2 linked regions of the Thiocystis violascens DSM 198 genome follow. The protein of the gene in region 1 binds, or shares a complex with, the protein of each later gene. Links are inferred from orthologs where the notes say so. Each region holds a gene or a part of one and is shown on either strand. Other genes may lie near its edges.

Region 1 (7,968 bases):
GTTCGCGCCAACGCTCAAGCAGGATCGCCTTATTCATATCGGGGTTGGCCGCAAGCGTTTCAAGCAGTTGCGCCAGGATGTCGGTGCCGGGGGACTGGGTGCGGCGCCAGTCGTCGTCCGCTCGCGCGGCCTCGGCAGCCAGCTCGGGGTAATCGAGCAGAAGCGCGATGGCCTGGGCAACGAGACTGAGACGCCCTGGCTGGCCCGGCTGATGGCTCCGGCGTCGGGCGCGCGTCGGGCGCGCGGCCGAGGGGTCGGCCAACCCCGCGAGTTCGGCCAGTCGTTTGTTCAGCAGGTCGCGGTAGATCCCCTTCGGCAGCCGTTCGACCAATGGCCGGGCAAGCTGGGCAAGCCGGGCGCGACCGTCGAGGCTGGTCATCTCGGCCTGTTCGGACAGATGATCGATGAGAAACTCCGACAGCGGGAAGGCCTTTTCGAGGCGCGCCGCGAAGCCGTCCGCGCCCTCGCGGCGGACCAGCGTATCCGGATCGTCTCCCTCGGGCAGAAAGAGAAAGCGGATCGACTGATGGCCGGTGACCAGGGGCAGCGCGGTTTCCAGGGCTTTCCAGGCCGCCGCGCGCCCGGCGCGGTCGCCGTCGAAACAGAAAATCAGCTCCGGAACCGTGCGCAGAAGCAGTTGCAGGTGTTCGGGCGTGGTGGCGGTGCCAAGGGTGGCGACCGCGTTGCCGATGCCGAACTGAGCGAGTGCGATCACGTCCAGATAGCCCTCGACCACCAGCAGCGAGGTCAGCTTGCGATTCGCTTGCTGGGCCTCGAACAGACCATAGAGTTCGCGGCCTTTGTGAAAAACCGGCGTTTCCGGCGAGTTCAAATATTTCGGCTTGCCCTCGCCGAGGAGCCGTCCCCCGAAGCCGATGACCCGCCCGCGGCGGTCGCGGATCGGGAACATGATGCGGTCGCGAAAGCGGTCGTAGCGCCGCCCGTCCTGTTCGGCGATCAGGCCGCAGGTCATGAGGCGCTCGCGCTCGATGGCGCCCGCACCGAGCCGGGACAGGAGGAAGTCGTAGCCGGGCGGGGCGAAACCAAGATCGTAGCGGGCGGCGATCTCGCCAGTCAGCCCGCGGCCTTTCAGATAGTCCACCGCCCTGGACGCCTCCGCATGCTCTCGCAGTTGCTGGCGATAGAGGATGGCGGCCTGTTCGAGCAAATTGAACAGAGGCGTTTGATCGGGCGCGGCTGGCACGGCGTCGCCGCTCGACGGAACCTCAAGCCCGGCCCGCTGGGCCAGTTCCTCGATCGCCTCCCGGAATGGCAGGTGATCGTATTCCATGAGAAAGCCGATCGCGGAACCGTGGGCGCCGCAGCCGAAACAATGATAGAACTGCTTATCCGCGCTGACGGTGAAGGACGGGGTCTTTTCGTCGTGGAAGGGGCAGCGGGACTGATAGTCCTTGCCGGCCTTGCGAAGCTGGATGCGGGAACCGATCAGATCGACGATGTCGGTCCGCGCCAGCAGGTCATCGATGAATTCGGGGGGAATTCTACCGGCCATGCCTGAGTCGCAAGCAATGGGATGGAACGGCGCGGATCAGCCCGCGAGTCGTTGCTTGACCATCGCACTGACGGCGCCCATGTCGGCGCGGCCCTGAACCTGCGGGCGGACGATGGCCATGACCTTGCCCATGTCGCTCATGGCGACGGCGCCGGAGCTGACGATCGCCGCGTCGAGCAGCGTGGTCAGTTCCTCGTCGGTCAGGGCGGTCGGCAGATAACCCTGGATCACCTCGACCTCGAAGCGCTCGACATCCGCCAGATCCTCGCGCCCGGCAGCGCTGTACTGAGTGATGGAGTCGCGGCGTTGCTTCAGCATCTTGTCGAGAACCACCAGAACCTGCGGATCGTCGAGTTCGATGCGTTCATCAATCTCGCGCTGTTTGATGGCGGCCAGGATCAGACGGATCACGCCAAGCCTGACCTTGTCGCCCGCCTTCATGGCGGTCTTCATATCGTCCTGGATTTGCTGCTTGAGCATGGCTAGACGAGGCTCCCTGAACACGGAGGTGTAACGGGTCGAAAAACGGGTTCGGAAAAACGGATCAGGAAACCAATCGCGTGGAACGGCGATTGGATCCAAAAGCGGGAGACCGATCTACTCCATTGGCCGCATCCGGGATAAGCCTGGATGCCAGCCTTCGCCCGATCAGTATGGGCGTTCCCAGCGACGGGATTCGCGTTGCAATTTTTTCTGATGACGCTTGACGGCCGCCGCTTTTTTGCGTTTCCGCTCGGAGGTGGGCTTTTCGTAAAACTCACGACGGCGGACTTCGGCGAGCACCCCTGCCTTTTCGCAGGAACGCTTGAATCGCCGCATAGCGACTTCGAATGGCTCGTTTTCTTTGACGCGAACGCTGGGCATAGAGTGTCCTTGGGTGTCTCCAGATGGGAGGGGCCGGTGAAAAAGATCGCTAATTTTACCGGAATATCCACCTTGATTGCAAAATAAAACCGCGCCCGGTGCGATCGGCGTTGTCACAAGTGTTCGGACAGATTGGCGCGAACCTGCAAACGTCGGCATCGACGCGGTTTAATATGCCCCAAATTCGCTTTAATCTCTGGACGTAAAAACATGCGTGTATTAGGTATCGAGACATCCTGCGACGAAACCGGGGTCGCGGTCTATGACGGCGAACTCGGACTGCTCGCTCACGCCGTTTACAGCCAGGTGGAAATTCACGCGGAATACGGCGGCGTGGTACCCGAATTGGCCTCCCGCGATCATGTCCGCAAGACGCTGCCGCTGATCCGCCAGGTGCTCGACGAGGCCGGGCTGGCTCCAAACGGGATCGACGGCGTGGCCTTCACCGCCGGACCTGGGTTGATCGGCGCGCTCCTGGTCGGGGCTGCGCTGGGTCGCAGTCTGGCCTGGGCCTGGGGGGTGCCGGCCGTCGGCGTGCATCACATGGAGGGACATCTTCTGGCGCCGCTGATCGAGGATCCGGCGCCGGACTTCCCCTTCGTCGCCCTGCTGGTCTCCGGCGGTCATACTCAACTGGTGGATGTCGCGGGCATCGGACGCTACCGGATTCTCGGCGACTCGCTCGATGACGCCGCTGGCGAGGCGTTCGATAAAACGGCCAAGATTCTCGGCCTGCCCTACCCCGGCGGACCGGAGTTGGCCCGGCTCGCCGAACGGGGCGATCCGCTGCGTTTTCGCTTTCCGCGCCCCATGACCGATCGGCCCGGATTGGAATTCAGCTTCAGCGGACTCAAGACCTTCGCACTCAATACGCTCCATCGCGAATTACCGATCGCCGCCGATCCCATGCAAACGCGCGCCGATATCGCGCGCGCCTTCGAGGAGGCTGTGGTGGACACGATGGTCATCAAGTGTCGGCGCGCCCTGCGCGAGACCGGCCATCGTCGGCTGATTCTGGCCGGCGGCGTCAGCGCCAACCGGCGCCTGCGCGAGCGCATGGACACCGCCATCGTGGCCGAGGGCGGCGAGACCTTCTATCCCCGGCCCACCTTCTGCACCGACAATGGCGCCATGATCGCATTCGCCGGCTGGCAGCGGCTGCGCGCCGGTCAGTCCGAGCCGCTCGCCTTCAGGCCAAGGGCGCGCTGGCCGCTGGAAGAATTGCCGCCAGTTTAAAACGCCTCTCACTGATCGCCCCGGCAACCACGAAGCGCGGGGCGCGCACCACCTTCCCGTCACGCTAAACGCGATTTAACGGCAGCGTGAAATGAAACTCGGCGCCTTCGCTCGGATTCGGCTCGGCCCACAGGCGTCCGCCGAGCGCCTCGGCAATCGCCCGACTGATGGCGAGCCCCAGCCCCAAGCTGGCATCGCGCGTCGACTCGAAGATGTTGAACAGCCTTTCATGCTGGTTCGCGGGCAAGCCAGGCCCCGAATCGGTCACGATCAACTCGATCTCGGCCGGCCTCGGCACAACCTCGACAACGACCTCCCGGCGCGTCGATCCAGCCCCATCGATGGCCTGCACGGCGTTGCAGATCAGATTGACTAGCACCTGCTCCACCTGCACCGGGTCGGTCAGGATCTCCGGCAGTTCCGCTGGCGCGACCAGCCGCAACTGGACGCCATGATCCGAGGCGAACCACTGCACCAGATCGAGAGCGTGCCTGAAAACCTGCTCCGCCGACACCACGATCTTTTGCATCTGGCGCCCGCGCAAGAAGGAGCGCAGGCGTTCCATGATGTCGCCGGTCCGCCGGACCTGCTCGTCAATCCGCGCGATCACCTGGATCAGACGCCGCGGATCGGCATTCGGGCCTTCCACCAGTTGCGACGCCGCGTTACAGAAAAATCCAGCGGCGCTCAGTGGCTGAAGCAGTTCGTGGATCAGCGAGAACGCGAGGATACCCACCGCATTGAGCCGGTCGACCTGGGCGATGGCGTCGCGCGCGCGTCGCGCGGCTTCCTCCGCCTGGCGGCGCTCGGTGATGTCCATGTGCACCACAACGGCACCGTTCAGTTCGCCGCCAAGCGGAGCCACGTTCATCAGGAACCAGCGCTGTTGTTGTCGCGAATGGCAGGGATACTCGACGCTGAAACTTGGACGACGACGCTGGATTACCTCCCGGATGCCGGCGGCGGCAGGGGGAACATCCGTGCCGGCGCCCTGCTCTGCCCGCTCGCAGATGTCGAGATAATTCAAATTGATGGCATCGCGCAGCACGTCAGCTCCGCCGTTTTCATCGGCGAATTCGCGCCACGCACGATTGACGGCCAGAATGTGTCCCGCGGGATCCAGGACGGCGATCTGCGCCGGCAGCGCGTCGAGGACCGACTGACGCAGCCGATCGCTCGCCAACCGGCGTTCCTCGGCCTCGTGCTCGGCGGTGATATCGAGCAAAACCGTGAAGCACTCCGTACCGACGGCGCTCTCTCGGCGGATCGAACGCAGCCGCACCACCCGCGCCCGTGACGCATCGTGCAGACGCTCCACGAGATCGAAGGCCGCCGGAGGCACCCCCGCGTCCGCGAAGACCGCCCGAAGGTGCGCAAGAAAGGCGCTGTTGCGCCGACCGACCAGAAAGCGCTGGAAAGGGCAACCCGCAAGCCGATCGGCCGGCTGGCCCAGCAATGCCGCCGCAACGCGGTTGATCGCCCGAATCATGCCCGCCGCATCGAACACCACATAGCCCACCGGGGCGTCCTGGAAGAGACTGGCATAGTGATCGCGGGAGGTTTCCAGGGCCTCCTGACTTTTGCACAGTTCGTGCCCCTGCATCTCCAGTTCGATCTGGTGGCTTCGCAGATCGAGCATGAGCGACTGGGTCGCGTCATTGGCCAGGCGCGCCGAATTGAGCGCGGCAATCAGATTCTGAAACTGCGCCCGCAGCAGCCCTTTATCCAGCAAACCGGTCTCCGCCGGACGCTCGCCCTCCCCGCCATCGCTCGCGGCCAGGGATACTGCGGGGAGCTTCCGCATCTTGTCGCGCATCGCCGTCTCCCGATCAGGGATAACCATAACATCGATCTGTTGATTCAGCCGCCAGCCTCCAGCGTTATTTTATCGAGGTTTTCGCTGGCCAACGTCTTCCCCCGATGGATGAACCGCGGCAAGCGAGGCGCAATGGCCAAGTGTCTGATTCAACAAGCTAGCCGCTGGAGGCTATCAGCCGAAAGCTCTTTATCGGGATGCAGCAAACCCGAACCGGCGTCGCTCGCTCGGGGCACGGTTTACTCCGGCTTCGACACCAGCCGCTCTTCCTTGCCCGTGAGCAGATTCCGGATATTGCTGCGATGACGCCAGATCAGCAGACCGGTGATGATGAGCTGCATGCCGATCAGCACGCGCTCGGGCCAGAACGCCCAGACGATCGCCGGCGCGAGCGCCATGGAAATCAGTCCCGACAGCGAGGAGATCTTGAGCACCTTGGCGACGAAGAGCCAGATGGCCGCGACACAGAGACCGATCGGCCAGTAGAGTCCGAACTGCACGCCCAGAGCGGTCGCCACGCCCTTGCCGCCACGGAATCCGAAAAAGACCGGATAAAGGTGGCCGATGAAGGCCGCCAGACCGATCCCCGCCAGCACCGCCGGACCGACGCCAACCGCATGTCCGACGAGCATCGGAATCAGCCCCTTGAGGCTATCGCCGAGCAGGGTGATGGCGGCCGGTTTTTTGCCCCCGATACGCAGCACGTTGGTCGCGCCGGGGTTATTGGAACCCTGGGTGCGCGGGTCCGGCAGGCCCATCAGCCGGCAAACGATGATGGCGCTGGAGACGGAGCCCAACAGGTAGGCGGCGGCGATGAGCAGGAGGCTGATAATCATGAGTCGGAATTGGACCTGTGATGAAGGTTGAGGTCAAGATAGGATAACTACTCAAGTCGCTGACGTCGTATCCGGAGATTCCCCCACCATGGACATCGTTTTCATCCGCGGTCTGCGGATCGAGACCATCATCGGCATCCACGATTGGGAGAAGCATGCGCGCCGTCCCCTGATCCTGGATCTGGAGATGGCCAGCGACATCGCTCGCGCCGCCGCGACCGACCGGATCGCGGACGCGCTGGACTATGACGCCGTGACCCGTCGCCTTGTCCACACCGTCTCGGAGAACCGCTTCGAGTTGGTGGAGACGCTCGCCGAGCACTGCGCCGCGCTCCTGCGCGAGGAGTTCGGCATCCCCTGGCTGCGCCTGACGCTGAACAAACCGGGCGCGGTGGGCGAAGGCGTCGATGTCGGGGTCGTCATCGAGCGCGGCGAGCGCTCGGCGAACAAAGCCGTCGGCGTCCAGCCTTCAGACGCCAGCCGGTGACACGCCAGCGGCGTTGCGCTGCCACACCAGCGTGCGATTGTTGACCGGCATGGCGTGATTGTCGATGAGCGCCAGGTCATGCCGGGCGGCGAACGTCCGAAGATCGTCCAGGTCGCGCAGCCCCATCCTGGGATCGCGCGCCTTGAGCGCGGCATCGAAACGCCGGTTACTGTCGCTGGTGTAATGTCCGCCTTCGTTGAAGGGGCCGTACAGCGCGAAATAACCGCCGGGCGCGAGCACCGCGCCCACGCCACGAAACAGGACCGCGACCTCTGCCGCCGACATGATGTGCGCGGTATTGGCGCTAAAGATGGCATCGAAAGGCCCGGCCGGCCAGACGCCGTTGACATCGAGGGTCAAGGGCGGCGGAAGGTTGGGCAGCGCGGTCTCCTCCAGCCAGGCGCGGATACCCGGCAGATGCTCCGCGACATCGCTGGTCTGCCAGGTCAGATGCGGCATGGCCGCCGCGAAAAAGACCGCGTGCTGGCCGGTGCCGCTGCCGATTTCGAGCAGATGACGCGCCGACGCGAACAGCGGACGGATCACGGCCAGGATCGGCTCCCGGTTTTCGTCGCAGGAGGAGGCATAGGGTTTCCCGTGCGAGGACATCAGTTGGCCTCCCGGACGAGGTCGGTCACCTCGATCATCACCTCGTTGCGGCGCAGAAAGCCGGGGGTGAAGGGGTCGTTGTAATAGGCATAAACCGGCGGGGCGGCCGGGCAGAGTCCGCGCGCGTCGATCCATTCGCGCAAGGCATCTTCCTGGATCGAGATCGACTCATCCGTGGTTCTGCCGTTGAACCGCACCGCCGCGACGCGGCGCGCCGGCAGCTCGCGCAGACGCACTTCGGCGCCGGCCGGCGTCGGCAGATCTTTCAGACCGTAACTGGCTGGCATGATGAAACGCACGGTCCAAACGCCCTCCGCGTCCTGGGATTGGGTGACCGGCACGGTCATGGCGATGGGCTCGGCGCGCTGCTGGATCACCGGCGCCGTCATGGAGACCCGATCGCCCGCGCGCTCCTTGGCGAAGATGTAATTCGCCAGCGGCGAGAAACCGGCACTGAGCGCCTTCCGACGTTCGCCCCTGGTGGTCACCTCGGCAACCACGAGCGGCGGATAGTCCCGGACTTCAAAGGGGCCATCCTGTTGCACCACCCGATACTCGGGCGTCTCGACGTTCTGCACGACGAAAACGAATACCGCCATCGCGGTGA
Region 2 (7,985 bases), 250 kb from region 1 along the record:
GAACCAACCGCTCGCGCTCCATTCCGACCCCATCGACGCTGACCGCCTCGCCGACGAAGACGCCCAGAACCGCCAGGCCGACTGGCCGACTGGCTCGCCGACAAGGTCTTCGGCGGCGAGGAGAACGCCGAGAAAACCGGCGGTCTCGTCGCCCGCTTCGTCGCCTCCTACGCACGACACAAGGACGTACAGCCGCTCGACGCCTGGCTGACCGCCGAATTCCGCCAGTATCCGACCCTCTGGCAGGATGACGCCGAGGTCGAATCCACCCGCCCGCGACATCATCGTCAGCGTCGAACAGGCCAATGCCGCCAAGGAATCGCTCTACGCCCATCTCGACCAGGTAAGAGCCGCGCAAGCTGGTTGGCCAAGCGGATCGAGGAGGGCGCTAAAAGCGAGAGGTCGGATCGGCTCCCGCCGCGCGGTACAATGGCCCGCTTTAGCGACTCAACGGCGGAACAAGCATGTCGAAGTATCACATCTACGGAATCGGCAACGCGCTGGTCGATCTGGAGTATGAGGTGGAGCCCCATGATCTGGGCATCCTCGGGATCGACAAAGGGGTCATGACCCTGGTCGACGAGGCCCAGCAGACGGGCATCATGCACCATCTCAAAGACCACCATCATCAACGCGGCTCCGGCGGATCGGCGGCCAATTCGATCATCGCCTTCAGCCAGTTCGGCGGGAAAGGCTTTTACTCCTGCAAGGTCGCCGACGACGAGCTGGGCCATTTCTACATGCGGGATCTTCTCGACGGCGGCGTCGACACCAACCACCACACCGAGAAGGCCCAGGGCCACACCGGGCGCTGCGTGGTGCTGGTGACTCCGGACAGCGACCGCACCATGTGCACTTTTCTCGGCGTCAGCGGCGATTTCTCCGCCCAGGAATTGGTGGAAGACGCGCTGCGGGATTCCGACTGGTTCTACACCGAAGGCTATCTGGTGACCTCGGACGCCGCGCGCGATGCCTCCATCGCGGCCAAGCGGATCGCGGACGCGGCGGGCGTCAAGACCGCCATCTCGCTGTCCGATCCGAACATGGTCAAGTTCTTCAAACACGGATTGCTGGAGATGATCGGCTCCGGCGTCGATCTGCTGTTCGCCAACGAGTTCGAGGCCATGGGCATGGCCGGCAGCGAGGATCTGTCGCGCGCGGTGGAGTATCTCAAAACCGTCAGCAGGAGCTTTGCCATCACCCGCGGTCCCGAGGGCGCACTGGTCTGGGACGGCGCAACGCTGATCGAAATCGCGCCGGTCAAGGTGGAGGCCGTGGATACGGTCGGCGCTGGCGATATGTTCGCCGGCGCCTTCCTCTTCGGTCTGAGCCAGGGTTGGGACCACCAGCGCGCGGGCGATCTCGCCTCCGCCGCCTCGGCCAAATTGGTCACGAGTCTCGGACCGCGAATCTCGGCCACGGAAACACAAGCGATCCTGAAATCCTTTCGGTAAGTCTCAAAACGGCGAATTCGTTTCAAACGAATCCGCCGAATTGCGCACTCATCGTCACCCCCATCCGCCTCTTGAGGGTAGCATTTCAGGTAACCACACCGAATCCATCGCCCAGCAACCAACGGACCGCGGCCCACACCCGGATGGATGCGGCTATCCGTCGCGTCCCGATCGGAGCATGTGTCATGCTGACCTTCGATGCCCCTTCGCTGCCCTCCCCGCTCGCCATCCGGGAATGCACGCGGCCACGCTTCGACGGCAGTCTGGACAAATTGGGCGACTGGCTGACCGATCTGCGCGCGGCCGGGATACGCCAGTCCGGGCCAGCGCTGATTCTGGCCTTGGAAAAACTGCGCCGGTCGGAGATTTCAACCAGCCGGCGACTCGCCGCCCTGTCCGCCCTGAAGGTTCCCCTGCTCAAGACCTGCGCCGGTCTGCCGAAACCGGGGCTGGCCATCGGCAAAGCCGTCTCGCTCACGTCCGGCGTCACCCTCGAACAGCGTCTCGACCGACTCATGTTCGCGAACCTGAACCAGATGCTGCGCCAGATCGACCGGCAGGGTTGCCTCCTGTCCAACCGGGAATACCGCAAACGCGATTGGACGTTGCGGAATCTGTTCCGGTTCGCCAAGCGGCAGATGCGTTACGCCGCGCTCTGGAACACCCCGCTTCCAGCAAAAACCTGGCTCGACCTTCACGAACTCCATGTCTATCTGCTGGCTCAGCGTGTGATGCCGATGGCGACCATCGCGCCATCGGACACCGGAACCCATTGGACCGACCCCGAACTGGAGTACAAACAACTGCTCTTGTTTGGACTGGCCGCGCATCTCAAGCCGTCCGCGGTCCGCACCGACGTTTTCCTGGAGGGGCTGCCCGGCTGGGCCACGCAAACCCTGCTGGAAGACCCGGAACGGATGTTGGGCAGAATCAGGCTGTTTTTGGTGCCCATGCTCGAAGACGAACCGCCGCGCCAATTGGCCGGCCCGCTGCATGCGGCCTTTCGCGGCTGGGTGTTGCAACCGCCCTACTCTTTTATCCATCAGCTCGACGGGATCGGGTATAAAATCGCCCCCCATCGGAATCCCTTCGCCTGAACGCGTCTTCATAGCCAGCCCTTCATGAAACTGCTTGCGATCGACACCTCCGGCGATGCCTGCTCCGCCGCGCTTCTGATCGATGGAAAGATCGAGCAATTGTTTGAAACCGCTCCCCGTCGACATGGCGAACGCATCCTGCCCATGATGCAGGACTTGCTGGATCGGGCCGGTCTCCGCGTCAATGCGCTGGATGCCCTGGCCTTCGGCTGCGGTCCCGGTTCGTTTACCGGGGTGCGGATCGCGGCGGCGGTCATCCAGGGCGCGGCATTCGGCGCCGATCTTCCGGTCCTACCCGTCTCGACGCTGGGTGCCCTGGCTCAGGGTCAATTTCGTCGTGGCGGACAACGTCGTCTGCTGACGGCGCTCGACGCCCGCATGGGCGAGGTGTACTGGGGATGTTTCGAGGTGGGCGAGGACGGACTTGCCGCGCCTCGCGGCGAGGAAGCGGTCTGCCCGCCGGATCGCGTCGAGTTGCCGGCCAACCACGGCTGGTACGGGGTTGGATCGGGATGGGCGGCCCACACCGCTAGTTTGACGGCCCGCGTCGGCGACGCCTTGGCCGGTGTCAATTCCGATGCTCTCTGCGAGGCCCGCGACATTGTCATCATGGCGGCCGCACAATTGCACGCGGGTCGACAGGTCTCGCCTGAACTGGCTGCTCCGGTTTATCTCCGGGATCGGGTCACGCGAACGTAGGCGACAGGACCAGTGCGTTGCCATGCCGGAACATGGGGTTCGGTCGCGGACACCGCTGTTCATCGTTATCGCGCAATGCCCCACGCTAGTGCGTGCCCCTCGGGATACGGCGTCAGGTCGGCGCGGTTCGGGTTTTCGTCCTGAAATTTCATTTATTCGGAAGACTTTTTGGAGTTTCGATGTACACTACTCTTCCATGAAGCAGCGGATGCAGCGAAAATCGGCTCATGCGTATCCAAAAACGGTTCCACATCCTTCAAGCCATCACGCATCGTGCGCTTTCCTGTACCGAGCGCCGTCATCCAGCATCTGCATTTCCGTAGTCCGATTTCCTTCCTTTTTTATCTAGTATGCATTACCCATCCGTGCCCCTTCGACACCTGCTCGACTTGAGTTTGCCTCGGGTCCTGACTTTCCAGTGCCGATCGAAACGGGCGATTCCGCAAAGAGGTAATGTTCGCGGCGAATTCCACTCGTGATCGAGTGGGCAGTGAAACTGGTCTCAAGAAAGAGATCAGGTTTGAGTAATGCCAACGCAGGTTGGTACGTCTAAAGTGATGAGGTCGATATGGCAGGCGAATTGGTTTCCGGTACGGTCAAGTGGTTCAATGACGAGAAGGGCTACGGTTTCATTGAACGGGAAGGTGGCAAGGACGTCTTCGTCCATCACAGCGCTATCAATGGCGCGGGGCGTAAAACCCTGCTCGAAGGTCAGCGAGTGACGATGGAAGTGACCCAGGGCCCCAAGGGACCGCAAGCAGAGAATGTCACTCCGAACTGATCGGCGGTTTGACCGGTTACCGGCAACATCGTCCCATGAGTGACATCCGCGGGATCCGATGGCGGATCCCGCGGTTATTTCCGTGAAGAGCGTACCGACCAAGTCCCTTTATCTTTATCGCAAGGTAGAGCGGACACGATCTGGCACGCATCGGTTCGCACCTTACGCGGCCTGATTCAGGCGCTACGCGAACGATTCCAGAATGTTCCCTATAGCAACAACTCGACCAACTTTTCCATTCGTATCGGCTTGGTTGCAAAGTCATTCATGCCGGCGTCCAGACAGGCTTGACGATCGTCCGCCGTCGCATTGGCGGTCAGTGCGATGATCCTTGGCTGACGATGGTTTGGAGGCAGTTGTCGAATCTGGCGACTGGCGCCGATGCCATCGAGTTCCGGCATCTGGACATCCATCAGAATCACATCGTAGACACTTTGTTTGGAAGCCTCGACGGCCTCCACGCCATTATTGACGACGTCGGCCTGAAGGCCGAGATGTTTTAACAGTTTCAGGGTCACCATCTGATTGATCGGGTTGTCCTCGGCCAGCAGGATGCGCAACCTCGGCGGTGGATCGGTCGGCTGGGCCAGATCCAATGCGGGCGTGACCGCTGGATCCCTGACTGCGCCATACTCGACGACCAACGCACGTCCCCCGTCCGCTCCGCCGCTGCCTGACCCGATCGCCTGCCGATGACGGATGGCCGGCATCAACCATGTGCAGCGAAAGATGCTGCCCTGCCCTGGAACGCCGGCACTCTCGACCTCGATGCCCCCGCCCATCAGCTCCGACAAACGCCGGCAGATCGCCAGACCCAGACCAGTTCCGCCATAACGCCGGGTCGTGGATGCGTCGACCTGACTGAATTTCTGGAACAGCCGCGACTGCGCTTCGCGGGGAATGCCGACGCCGGTATCCTGTACCGTCAAGATCAGCCGATAGACGCGCTCCGTCTCCAGGCCGCCCGCTGCCGTCGCGCCGCCGGACAAGGAAGACGAAGAGGACGCCGCCTCCTGTCCGGCCAGCGCGATGGCGACACTCCCGCGCTCGGTGAACTTCACCGCGTTGCTGACCAGATTGACGATGATCTGTCTCAGACGATGGTCGTCCCCGACAAATTCGCGCGGCAGGCCCGGATCCAGTTCGACCGTCAACCGGAGTTGCTTTTCCCACGCCTTGTTCTTGACGAGATCCAGCGCGCCTTGCACGCAATCCTGGAGAACGAAGCGGAGCGGATGCAGTTCGAGCATCCCCGCCTCGATCTTCGAGTAATCCAGGATGTCGCTAATGAGAAACAGCAGTGCATTGCCGCTGGTCTCGATGATGCCGACATAGTCGCGCTGGGTCGCGTCCAGTGGGGTCGTCGTCAGCAGTTCGCTCATGCCGATGATGGCGTTGAGCGGGGTGCGGATTTCATGGCTCATGTTCGCCAGAAACTCGCTCTTCGCGCGATTCGCCGACTCCGCGTCCGACTTGGCCTGTTTGAGTTCGGCATCGGCGCGACTCAGGCGGACCTGGGTGTTCAGACGGGCCGCCAGTTCGCTCACCTCGAAGGGTTTGTTGACGAAGTCCACCGCGCCCGCCGCGAAGGCCCTGACCTTGCTGTCGACATCGCTCTTGGCGCTGAGCATGATGACGCGCAGATGTGCCAGGTGCGGATTGGATTTGAGAATCTCCAGCACCTCGAAACCATCCAGACCGGGCATCATGATGTCGAGCAGGACGACATCGATCGCGTCTTCCGATTCCAGCATCACCAGCGCGTCCGTGCCATCGGCCGCTTGCAGGATGTCGTATTGGTCTTTGAAGAGTTCGTGGATAAATTCGCGAATACTCTGCTCGTCATCCACGATCAGCAGGGTCGGGCGCGGCTCCTCCATTAGGCGCGACCCCGGAAGCTCTCGATCAACTCGATCATCTGTTCGCGGCGGAAGGGCTTGGTGACAAAGCCGTCCGCGCCAGCCTCGCGCGCGCGCTGTTCGTCGATTTGCTGGGTGGCGGCGGTGAAGATGATGATCGGCGTATCCCGCGTGTTGCTGTTGCGCTTGAGGGTGCGACAGATATCGTAGCCGGAAATGCCGGGAATCCAGGCATCCAGCAGCACCAGATCCGGCTTGCGGCTGATCGCCTCCCGGATGGCGGTCGCGCTGGTCAGCGCGCTGAGAATCGTATAGTGCTCTTCGAGCAGATCGCGCGTGAACGTGATCACATCCGCCTCGTCATCGACCACCAGGATGGAAAGACGCTCATCCGCAGGCAGATCGATCTGGGGCTCCTCCGGTTGCTCGAAATGAATGACCTTGAACGCGGGCGCACTCTCGTCCGCCGCGCACGCACGCGGCGGCCTGACGACGGAGTCGTCGCTGATCGGCGTCTGATCCGCGGCGATCGGCAGGATCACATGGAAGGTGCTGCCCTGGCCGTATTCGCTCTCCACCCGGATCTCGCCCTCGTGAGCCTGCACGATTCCCTGAACGATGGAGAGCCCGAGACCGGTTCCGCCCGCCATGAATTCGTTCTTGCCGGTGCGGTGCTTGGTGATATCGCCGAGCGTCGAGAACCGCTTGAAGAGTTTCCCAAGATCCTCCTGGCGAATTCCGATGCCGTTATCGCTCACCTGCAGATGCACCTGTCCCGCCTCCGCCTGGACCCGTATCTTGATTCTCCCCCCGTCGGGGGTGTATTTGACCGCATTCCCCAGCAGGTTGATCACCACCTGGGACAAGCGGTCCAGATCGCCGTCGACCAGCGGCAGATCCTCGGCGAGTTCCAGGGTCAGCGTATGTCCCCGACTGTCGAGATAGGGCTGCTGTTCGTCGGCAATCTCCCGGACGATCCGGCTCAGCGAAACCGGCATGCGTTCCAGCACCAGTTTATTCTCCTCGATGCGCGAAATGTCGAGCAGTTCGGCGACGATGCGGGCCAGCCGGGTCGCGTTGCGCGAGACCGTCTCCAGCATCTTGTGCTGGGCCGGTGAAATCTCCCCCCCTTTCCCCTCGCGAATCAGATCCACATAACCCTGGATGGCGATCAGCGGCGTGCGCAGCTCATGCGAGGCCATCGAGATGAATTTGGACTTGAGCTGATCGAGTTCCATCAATTCCAGGTTGGCAGTCTCGATCTCGTCGATCTTGGTCTGCAGATCGTCCGCCATCTGATTGAAGGTCACCGCCAAATCCTCGATTTCGTCACCGGAATGCAGTTGGATCCGATGACCGAGTTCTCCCGCGCCAACCCGTCGCGAACCCTCGGCCAACGTATGGATCGGTCGCGAAATCGTGCGCGCGAAAATCAGCGCGACCGGGATCAAGGCCAGCACGATCCCAAAGAGCAGCCACAAAAAGGTCTCGACCAGCGACTGCGCGCGCGCGTTCAGCATGGCGGCGGTGCGCTCGCGGCTCTGCTCGATCTTCCGGTTGGTGAGCAGCGCTGGCGCGATCACCTCCTGCACGGGCACCGCGATAGCGACGCTCCAGCCCGTGACCGGGATCGGGTGATAGGCGAGAAAATACTCCTTGCCGGTCTTGGAATCGGTGTAGGTGGTCAGTTCGTGCCCACCCTGGCTCATGGCCGCGACAATCCGCTGAAAGGCCGGATCGCGCACCTTGGTCAACTGATGGGCAAAGGCCTCGTTGCGCTTGAATTCGCCCTCGAAACTCCCCTGGAATTCGAGAAACTCGGACGCCCGTTCCGGGAACGCGATGGCCTGACCGGTACGCGACATCAGAAAGGCGAAACCGCTCTGCTCGACCTGGAGGTTCAGGATGCCCTTGACGATCTGATCGAGCGTGATATCGATGCCGGTGACGGCGACCACTCGATCCCCGCGATAGACCGGCGCGATGCTGGAGACCATCCAGCCAAGACCCGCCGGATCCCAGTAGAGTTCGGTCCACTCGGGGCCGCGATCCGGGTTATGCGCGGCGTCGGCCAGATAATAGAAATCGAAGGCGG

The links.
Region 2: the proteins of tsaD (region 1) and tsaB are in contact, whole or in part, in a solved structure (PDB 4WQ4), measured with the Escherichia coli proteins. The link is inferred for Thiocystis violascens DSM 198 from one-to-one orthologs.

The regions. Positions count from the first base shown.
Region 1 is NC_018012.1:4,432,629-4,440,596, reverse strand. What follows is about bases 1,781-4,600. They hold tsaD (tRNA (adenosine(37)-N6)-threonylcarbamoyltransferase complex transferase subunit TsaD), read left to right. Parts: upstream 1,781-2,587; coding sequence 2,588-3,613; downstream 3,614-4,600. Other genes in these bases: THIVI_RS19705 (PAS domain-containing sensor histidine kinase), read right to left, coding at 3,678-4,600; rpsU (30S ribosomal protein S21), read right to left, coding at 2,162-2,377; THIVI_RS19720 (GatB/YqeY domain-containing protein), read right to left, coding at 1,781-1,993. Also shown: dnaG (DNA primase), read right to left, coding at 1-1,513; more of THIVI_RS19720, read right to left, coding at 1,550-1,780; more of THIVI_RS19705, read right to left, coding at 4,601-5,429; glycerol-3-phosphate 1-O-acyltransferase PlsY, read right to left, coding at 5,669-6,265; THIVI_RS19695 (dihydroneopterin aldolase), read left to right, coding at 6,354-6,752; THIVI_RS19690 (DUF938 domain-containing protein), read right to left, coding at 6,735-7,361; THIVI_RS19685 (SOUL family heme-binding protein), read right to left, coding at 7,361-7,968.
Region 2 is NC_018012.1:4,679,688-4,687,672, reverse strand. Bases 1,576-4,412 are described here. They hold tsaB (tRNA (adenosine(37)-N6)-threonylcarbamoyltransferase complex dimerization subunit type 1 TsaB), read left to right. Parts: upstream 1,576-2,575; coding sequence 2,576-3,250; downstream 3,251-4,412. Other genes in these bases: THIVI_RS20805 (response regulator), read right to left, coding at 4,241-4,412; THIVI_RS20810 (cold-shock protein), read left to right, coding at 3,819-4,031; THIVI_RS20820 (hypothetical protein), read left to right, coding at 1,640-2,551. In the rest of the region: THIVI_RS23090 (hypothetical protein), read right to left, coding at 1-315; THIVI_RS20825 (adenosine kinase), read left to right, coding at 465-1,454; more of THIVI_RS20805, read right to left, coding at 4,413-5,911; THIVI_RS20800 (ATP-binding protein), read right to left, coding at 5,911-7,985. UniProt on the Escherichia coli protein: Required for the formation of a threonylcarbamoyl group on adenosine at position 37 (t(6)A37) in tRNAs that read codons beginning with adenine.